2 regions of the Pseudomonas sp. UM16 genome follow, and region 2 is predicted to be linked to the other one. Evidence: riboswitches for the same ligand, from Rfam matches in the RefSeq annotation. Region 2 holds a riboswitch; the other holds the start of a gene.
The links. Region 2 has a riboswitch for cobalamin ahead of cobW (cobalamin biosynthesis protein CobW). Riboswitches for the same ligand answer to the same signal wherever they lie in the genome.
Positions count from the first base shown of each region.

Region 1: another riboswitch for cobalamin. It lies ahead of cobO (cob(I)yrinic acid a,c-diamide adenosyltransferase); the one in region 2 lies ahead of cobW (cobalamin biosynthesis protein CobW).

Region 1 covers NZ_JBNPJT010000021.1:19,400-24,035, forward strand. The annotation lists gene bluB (5,6-dimethylbenzimidazole synthase) at 1-385, opposite strand, end outside; gene ACQRAX_RS21820 (cobyrinate a,c-diamide synthase) at 382-1,677, opposite strand; gene cobO (cob(I)yrinic acid a,c-diamide adenosyltransferase) at 1,674-2,285, opposite strand; cobalamin riboswitch at 2,451-2,676, opposite strand; gene ACQRAX_RS21830 (hypothetical protein) at 2,825-3,403, shown strand; gene ACQRAX_RS21835 (PQQ-dependent sugar dehydrogenase) at 3,473-4,636, shown strand, end outside.
Region 2 covers NZ_JBNPJT010000015.1:77,122-81,757, reverse strand. The annotation lists gene cobM (precorrin-4 C(11)-methyltransferase) at 1-96, opposite strand, end outside; gene ACQRAX_RS18670 (cobalamin biosynthesis protein) at 124-525, opposite strand; gene ACQRAX_RS18665 (CbtA family protein) at 531-1,223, opposite strand; gene ACQRAX_RS18660 (CbtB domain-containing protein) at 1,234-1,419, opposite strand; cobalamin riboswitch at 1,518-1,734, opposite strand; cobalamin riboswitch at 1,797-1,992, shown strand; gene cobW (cobalamin biosynthesis protein CobW) at 2,088-3,158, shown strand; gene cobN (cobaltochelatase subunit CobN) at 3,162-4,636, shown strand, end outside.

The sequences.
Region 1 (4,636 bases), on a different contig from region 2:
CCATCTCCGGTAAGGTGCGACGACCGAATATGTGTTTGTCGCGATCATCCATCAAGGCTGCCACCAGCACTTCGGCACAGTCGCTGATGCCTTCAACCTTGAGCTTCATGAACTCATCAGAGCGCTCATCGAGCGCCTCGGCGGTACGCACCCGCTCGGCCTCCACCAGCCCCTGGATGCGCTGACGCAGATCGCCATCGCTGATGCGGATAAAGCGCCACGGCTGCATCAGGCCGACGCTGGGGGCCTGATGCGCCGCCTCCAGCAGGCGCGCCAGCAGTTCAGGCGCTACCTCACCCTTGACGAAGTGACGCATGTCGCGGCGTTCGGCGATGACCCGGTAAACCGCCGCGCGCTCGGCGTCGGTGAAAGCCTGGTCGCTCATGGGGCCAACAGCGCCGCAGTCGCGTGGGGGTTGGAGGCAAAATAAAAATGCACGTAGGACGCGGTCAGGCGCCCACAGCGATAGACCGCTTCAGCACCACGGCCACCGTTGGGACTCTGGCCCCGGGCAATCGGCTCAAGCGCCGTGGTGGTCAGTGAATGATGGTAGGTGTGGCCACGCAAGGTGCCCTCAGGCAGTTCCACAGCTTGCAAGGCCAAGGCTGCCAAACGCTTTTGCATGACCGCCTCGCCTTCGAGCAGGCCCAGCAATTCGGCGCGCTCGCCGGCAACATCGGTCAAGGCTTCGAGCAGGTACAGCATGCCGCCACATTCAGCCAGCAGCGGCTTGCCGGCCTGCTGATGAGCGCGAATGGCACTGAGCATCGAGGTGTTGGCGGCCAGCGCCTGGTGGTGCAGTTCCGGATAGCCGCCCGGCAGGTAAAGGCTGTCCGCCGACGGCAGGGTACGGTCATGCAACGGTGAGAAGAATTTAAGTTCCGCGCCCATCGCCCGCAACAAATCGAGGTTGGCGCCATAGGTGAAGGCGAAGGCTTCATCCCGCGCCACCGCAATGGTTACCCCACTGAGTAAGGGCTCGATAACCTCGGCGCACGGCGCGGCGAACGCCACGGGCGGTGGCAACGACGACTCGCAACTGGCACCCAGGGCCGCCGCTGCAGCGTCCAGACGAACCTCCAGGTCATTGAGTTCACTGGCCTGAACCAGGCCCAGGTGTCGACTTGGCAGTTCAATACCGGTTTCTCGCGACAGCCCGCCGTACCAACGCAGGCCTTCAGTCAGACTGCCTTCAAGCAGTTGCGCGTGGCGCAGGGTGCCAACACGGTTCGCCAATACCCCGGCGAACGGCAGGTCTGGCTGATAGCGTGCCAGGCCCAAGGCCAGGGCGCCGAAGGTCTGGGCCATGGCGGTGCCGTCGATTACCGCCAGCACCGGCACATTGAAATGCCGAGCCAGATCGGCACTCGACGGTGTGCCGTCGAACAGGCCCATGACCCCTTCAATCAGGATCAGGTCGGCGTCAGCTGCCGCCTCCCACAGCAAACGGCGACTTTCCTGCTCACCCACCATCCACAGGTCGAGTTGGTACACCGGTGCACCACTGGCCCGTTCGAGGATCATCGGGTCAAGAAAATCCGGGCCGCACTTGAACACCCGCACCTTGCGCCCGAGGTTACGGTGCAGCCGCGCCAGGGCAGCAGTCACCGTGGTCTTGCCCTGGCCCGAGGCCGGGGCGGCAATCAGTACCGCCGGACAGTGGCGCGTATCACTCATAGTTCCACGCCCTTCTGGGCGCGGATGCCGGCCTGGAACGCGTGTTTGATCATGCCCATCTCGGTGACGGTGTCGGCCAGTTCGATCATTTCATCCTTGGCACCGCGGCCGGTGACAATCACATGCTGCATCGGCGGACGCGCCTGCAGATCGCTGAGCACTTGGTCCAGGTCGAGGTAGCCGTGCTTGAGGGCGATGTTCAGTTCGTCGAGGACCACGAAGGTAATGGCGGGGTCCTGCAGCAACTGGCGTGACACCGCCCAGGCTGCTTCAGCGGCGGCGATGTCGCGCTGGCGGTCCTGGGTCTCCCAGGTGAAGCCCTCGCCCATCACGTGATAGCGCACCTGCTCGGGAAAGCGTCGGAAGAACAGCTCTTCACCGGTACTGTTGCGGCCTTTGATGAACTGCACCACGCCGCACTGCATGCCATGGCCCATGGCCCGGGCCAACATGCCGAAGGCTGAGCTGCTCTTGCCCTTGCCGTTGCCGCTGAGCACCAGCAGCAAGCCGCATTCGCTCGGGGCGTTGGCAATACGCTCGTCGATAATCGCCTTCTTGCGCTGCATACGGGCCAGGTGGCGTTCGTCACGCTCGGTGGATTCAGTCATCGCAGTCTCCGCAAACCCCTGTCAGCCAATCTCGCTACGCACCTGGCAGCACGGGCTGCACAGGTTTCGAGGTAAAGAGATGGCTACAGATCAATGGATAAGGCAGACGGAGAAACACGCAGGACCGCGGCACAAGCCGAAAGAACCGCGCATCACCCTCCGTGATGCCGTTGGCTGTTACAGGCCGGTCTCCGGGCTTGTGAGCGGGGCCATGAATACCCAGGGTCGCGCGCCTTCCCGGGGTTGATCACCCAGTGGCCATGCGCGGCCTTGACTCACCTACCGTTGCGGGGGCAGCGCCGGACTCGCACGCCTTTTGCGTGCCCACCGGCTTCCCTGTTTCACCCTGCCAGGCCACAGCCCACAGAGCACCTGAAACAAGTCGCGAAGGTTAGAGGGTTGCACCCGGAGCGTCAATGAAAGGCGCTGCACTGGCCTGGATCAATGGCGCTTTTGTCATCTTGTGCCAGCCTGATAGCAGTGATATCAAATAGCCACAAATGGCTGTACTCGAATACAACGACAACGGAGAGAACGGCATGCAAGGACTGATCATCAACAACCCGCGCCTGGAGTTTCTGCGCCCGGCCCTGGAGCGCTGGTTCGACTGTATCGACCGCCTCAACCAGACCCTGGGTGACAACGAAGCCGCTTATTGGCATGGCGCCCAAGCCAACCTCAGCGTGCTTTCGGCTGCTGCCTGGCAAGCAGAACTGGTGACCCTGCAGCATCACCAGAGCAAGAAGCAACGCGACGAAGGGGAACGTGAAGGCCGCTGCGACCTGTACATCGCCAACCGCGAAGAAGCCGCCTACCTGCAAACCAGCCAGCGCTGGCCGCGGATCGCTCGCCTCGACCTGCACAACGCCCTGCAGGAAACGGTGTTTGCCGCACGCCAGGTCGCCGCGCCCAGCCAGCTCAAGGTCGCTGCGTTATTCGCCAGCCCCTGGAAAGCTGGGCAGCACGCCAGCCCCGAAGAGCTGCAGGACCTGGTCGACGACCTGCAAAAGCATACCGCTTGCGCGATTGCCTGGTACTTCCCGTATGCCTACCGCAAGCTGCATGACGAGGCTGGGCAGTATCATCCGGGCGTTGCCCTGCTGCTCAAACAGGCCTGAAGCGCAGGGAACCTCGCGCACACAGCTGCCTCTATTAGCATAGAGGCCAACTTCGCGAGGGATACCGACATGGGTAAGGCGCCGATTGCACTGTTGCTGGCGGTAAGCGCGGGACTGAGTGGCTGCGGCGAAAGTGCCCGCCTGGGAGTGAGCGATGGCTTTGGCCCGTCACCGCAACTGCCGGAACCGAACAAGACCCTGATCCCGACCGTCAACATCGCCCCCGCCGTCGGCTGGCCACAAGGCCGCACGCCGGTCACGGCGCCTGGCACGCAGGTCGCCGTGTTCGCCGAAGGTCTGGACCATCCGCGCTGGCTCTATGTGCTGCCCAATGGCGACGTGCTGGTCGCCGAAACCAATGCGCCGCCCAAGCCTGAAGACGGCAAGGGCATTCGTGGCTGGGTCATGGGCAAGGTGATGAAACGTGCTGGTGCCGGGGTCCCCAGTCCTAATCGCATCAGCCTGTTGCGCGACAGTGATCACGACGGTGTGGCCGAAACCCGCACAACCTTTATCGAAAACCTCAATTCACCGTTTGGCATGACCCTGGTCGGCGATGACTTCTACGTAGCCGATACCGACCGCCTGCTGCGCTTTCGCTATGAACCCGGGGCCACCTCGATCACCACGCCTGCGGCGGTGGTCGCCGAGTTGCCTGGCGGCCCGTTGAATCATCACTGGACCAAGAACGTCATTGCCAGCCGTAACGGCAAGAAGCTTTACGTCACCGTCGGCTCTAACAGTAATGTCGGCGAAAACGGCATGGACCAGGAAAAAGGCCGCGCCGCGATCTGGGAAGTCGACCCCGCCAGTGGCCAGCAGCGCCTGTTTGCCTCGGGCCTGCGTAACCCCAACGGCATGGCCTGGGAACCGCATAGCGGACAACTGTGGACGGCGGTGAATGAGCGCGACGAGATCGGCAGCGATCTAGTACCGGACTACATCACTTCGGTTCAGGACGGCGGTTTTTACGGTTGGCCCTTCAGCTATTATGGCCAGCACATCGATCAAAGGGTCAGCCCGCAGGATCCGCAGTTGGTCGCCAAGGCTATTGCCCCCGACTACGCGGTGGGGCCGCATACCGCCTCGCTGGGCTTGACCTTTGCTGAGCCCGGGGTACTGCCGCCACCATTCGAACAGGGTGCATTCATTGGCCAGCACGGTTCCTGGAACCGCAAGCCACACAGCGGCTACAAAGTCATATTTGTGCCGTTCAGTACAGCGGGTAAACCG
Region 2 (4,636 bases):
ATAGATGATCACCGGGCAGCGATGAATCAGGCGCTGACCTTTGACGGTGATCAACTCGGGATCGCCAGGGCCGGCGCCGATGAAATAGACGGTCATGCAAAGTCCTTGCGAAGAAAGCGCTGATTATCTGCCAGATTCTGCCGCCGTGGCCAACGCCAGGCTAGCCTCGGCACACAGCGTGCGAGTAATTTTCAGGTGGGCCGACCCCGTGAACTGTTCGGCCAACGCCAGGGCGGCGCTTTCGGCGACGCCGTAGCAACCGCTGTTTTGGTGGGCAACGGCTGAACGATGGCTCAAGTGCGGTTCAAAGGGGGCCAGTTGTGCAGCACTGAAGAACAGCAACGGGACGTTGAGCTGCCGCGCCAAGTGTTGCAGCCCAGGCTCGTCGCGCTTGAGATCGATACTGGCAAGGCCCGCCACTGCCGTGAGCGGCAAGTCGTGGGCCTTGAGAGCTTGCTCCAACAGGTTGCCCAGGGTTTGACCTGGGCAACCGCGTCGGCAACCGAGGCCGACAAACAACGGCATGGACTTCAGGCCTGGCTCGGGCGACGGAACAGCCAGGCGCTGAGCAGACCCAGCGCCAGCCAGAATGCCGCGTTGGTCAGCAATGAAGCAACCTTGAACTCGGCGTCCAGGGCCTCTGGCGCAAGCATTTCATGCACTTCAGGTTGCGGTGCGCCAATCACATGCGGCACCACCAACAGCACAACGCCCAGCGCTTTGAACAGCCAGTTGTGGGCAAACGCAATCAGCCCCAGCCCGGCCGCTGTGGCGGCGGCGGTACCCACCCACCAGGCCTGACGCTGGGCCAGGTCGGCAGCGGCAGTACCCGGTAGCTCCGGTGGCAGGCCCAAGGTCGGCGCCAGGCAGAACACGGCAAAACCGCCCAGGCCCCACAGCGCACCGCTGATGACGGTCTTCGGTGCACGCAGGGTATAGAGTGCGGCGAGGATCAGAGCAAAGCCGACTGCCACCACCAGATTACCGCCGGTGGTCGAGAGAACCCGTTGCCAACCGTCTTCCGGGGCCCAGGCTTCGCTGTCGTGATGATGCTCGGTGGTACCAGCAGCATGCTCGTGTGGCGCTTCGACCGCGGGCGCTGCACTTTCATAGGTTTCCGCCTGAAGAATCAGCGGCGCAACCCAGAAGCTTTGCAGCAGGGTCAGCAGCAGGGCGGCCAGCAGTCCGGCAAAGCCTGCGGTACTCGCAATACGCTTGATCATCGGACGCTACTCAGTGGCAAGGGAAGGCGGCGCTGTGACGGGTGTCGTGGGCGGCGTTGTGCACCGCTTCGATAGGCGAAAAACCAGCGAAGTACACCAGGCATAGGCCCAGCAGCGAGGCACCGACGGCAACCAGCAGGCGCTGGCTGAGGCTTGAAGGGGTAACGGCTGAGTGACTGGCGGTACTGATAGGCATGGCGCTTTCCTCTTGGTGTTGTTCGGCAACAGGCAAGCGCAAGAAACCCCTGCACGGAACACGCCCAGGGGTTGCAACAGCGCCCGCCCACCGCGGGTTTGTCAGATCAGTGTTGGGCCGGTCTCCGGGCTTGTGAGGGCGAGCAACCGAAGGCGCCACCTTCCCATGCCGGACTACGGGCACAGTGGTTCTGACGCTTTTCTCACTTACCGTTGCGGGGGCAGCACCGGACTTGCCATACACCTTTATTAGCGGCGTATGACGCACCGGTTTCCCAGTTTCACCCTGTAAAGGGCACCCAAACGAATGGCGCTAGCAAATCACGGGTTAAGGCGGGCGTCAATCGTGACAGCAGTTGACCGCTCACCAGGCACTGCGTAGCCTTGCGTTCTCGAGGTTCTTCGGCGCTGGCCGAAGCTAAGACGGGAACGCGGTTCAAGCCGCGGCTGCCCCCGCAACTGTAAGCATTGATAGGATCGACACAGCCACTGCGTCCTGCGGGAAGGCGTCGTTCCAGCGGCCTTGGGCCGCAGCAGTGCAAGCCAGGAGACCTGCCTCGAACAGTTTCCGACATAAACCGGGCGGGGTGATCCGGTGGCGAACGCGCCCAGGCAATGACGCCTGCGGCTCTCGTCCCGCATGCCCGCCATCCTGCCAAGGGCATCGACATGAAAACACTGGCCAAACTCCCCGTCACCATCGTTACCGGCTTCCTCGGTTCGGGCAAAACCACGCTGCTGCGGCATATGCTCGATAACGCCCAGGGTCGGCGTATCGCGGTGATCGTCAACGAATTCGGCGAGCTGGGCATCGACGGCGAGATCCTCAAGCAGTGCAGCATCGGCTGCACCGAGGAAGAGGCCAGCGGCCGGGTCTACGAATTGGCCAACGGCTGTCTGTGCTGCACCGTGCAGGAAGAGTTCTTCCCGGTCATGCGTGAACTGGTTGCCCGGCGCGGCGATCTTGACCACATCCTTATCGAGACCAGTGGCCTGGCCCTGCCCAAACCGTTGGTGCAAGCCTTCCAATGGCCAGAAATTCGCAACGCCTGCACCGTTGATGCGGTGATCACTGTGGTCGACAGCCCGGCGGTGGCCGCTGGCACCTTTGCCGCCTACCCGGAGCAAGTCGATGCACAGCGAAAACTCGATCCGAATCTGGACCACGAGTCGCCACTGCACGAGCTGTTCGCCGACCAACTGGCCAGTGCCGATCTGGTGATCCTCAACAAGGCCGACCTGATCGCCGCTGCTGAGCTGGCCAAGGTTCGCGCCGAAGTGCAGGAAGAGCTGCCGCCAGCAGTGAAAGTGATCGAAGCCAGCAGCGGCCGTCTGCCCCTGCAGGTGCTGTTGGGCCTGGGCGCCGAGTCGGAAGCGCATATCGATGCGCGGCGCACGCACCACGATTCGCACCATGACGGTGAAGATGATCACGACAATCATGACCACGATGCCTTCGATTCGATCTCCATCGAACTGCCACAAGCAGACGAAAGCCTGTTGCTCGACGCCCTGACCCAACTGGTGGTGCAGCATGGCATTCTGCGGGTCAAAGGCTTTGCCGCGATTCCTGGCAAACCGATGCGCCTGCTGATCCAGGGCGTGGGCACCCGCTTCGACAAACACTTTGACCGTGCCTGGCGCAGTGATGAAGCGCGCACCACACGCCTGGTGCTGATCGGCCAGGAGCTGGACGCTGCCCACCTGGAAGCGAGCCTGCGCGCCGCCCTGGGCGCTTGATCCATGCACCTGCTGCGGACCCAGCCCGGTGGCTTCGTACCGGACGACAGTATTGCCGACCTCGGCCAGACCCCAGCCGAGCTGGTCATTCTCTGCAGCGGTGACTCACACCTGGCATTGCTGGCCGAAACCGCCCAGCAGTTGCCCGAAGACTTTCCCAGTCTGCGTCTGGCCAACCCGATGCAGGTACAGAATCATGCCTCGGTCGACCTCTATGTCGACCAAGTGCTGCGCCATGCCAAGGTGATTCTGGTGTCGTTGCACGGTGGCGTTGGCTATTGGCGCTACGGTGTCGAGCAGTTGCTTGAGCTGGCGGCCCGTGGCGTGCAGGTCATCCTGGTGCCGGGCGATGATCGCCCCGATCCCGAACTCACTGGCCTGAGTACGGTGTCGCTAGCGCAGGCCGAGCGGCTTTGGCATTTTCTGCGTCAGGGCGGCAAGGCTAACGCCCTGAATCTGTTCAAGTGCCTGGCCAGTCAGTGGTTGCAACGCGATTATCCGTGGCACGAGCCGCAACAACTGCCGCGTACGACGGTGTACCACCCGCAAAAAGCCAGTGCCGAGTTGGCTGACTGGTTCTCGAATTGGCAGGTTGAACACCCGGTGGTGCCGATCCTGTTCTACCGTTCGCACCTGCAGGCGGCCAATACCGCGTTTATCGACACCTTCTGCGAGCGCTTGCAGTTGGCAGGGCTCAATCCATTGCCGATCGCCGTGGCCAGTCTCAAAGAGGCCAGTTGCCTGAATCAGGTAGAGCAATGGCTAGATCAGGTCGATGCGGCGCTGATCATCAACACCACCGGCTTCGCGCAGTCCAGCCCCGAACAACCGCACCTGCGTCCGTTTCGCCGCGACATTCCAGTGCTGCAGGCGATCTGCGCCCAGGACAACCAACCCGGTTGGGAGGCGAGCGAGCAAGGGCTCGGCGCGCGAGACCTGGCCATGCACATCGTCTTGCCGGAACTGGATGGGCGCATCATTACCCGGCCGATCAGCTTCAAGGACCTGGCCTGGCGCAGCGAGCGCAGTCAGTCGGATGTGGTCTGTTATCGCCCGCATGCCGAACGCATGGACTTTGTCGCTGAGTTGGCGCGACGCTGGTGTGCGCTGGCCGCGTTGCCCAACCAAGACAAACGCGTGGCCTTGATCCTGGCCAACTATCCCACCCGTGACGGGCGCATTGGCAACGGTGTCGGCCTGGACACGCCAGCCGCCGCTTTGAACATCCTGCGCGCTTTGCAACAGCAGGGCTATCCGTTGAGCGCCTTGCCCGAAAGCGGCACCGCGTTGATCCAGGCGTTGCTCGGTGGTGTCAGCAATGACCTGGACAGCCTGGATCAGCGTCCCTGCCTGCAGAGCATGGCCTTGGATGACTATCGGACAGCGTTTGCTGCGTTACCGCAAGCCAATCAACAGGCTGTACGAGCGCGCTGGGGTGAGCCGGAACAAGATCCGATGTGCCGAAACGGGCGGATGAT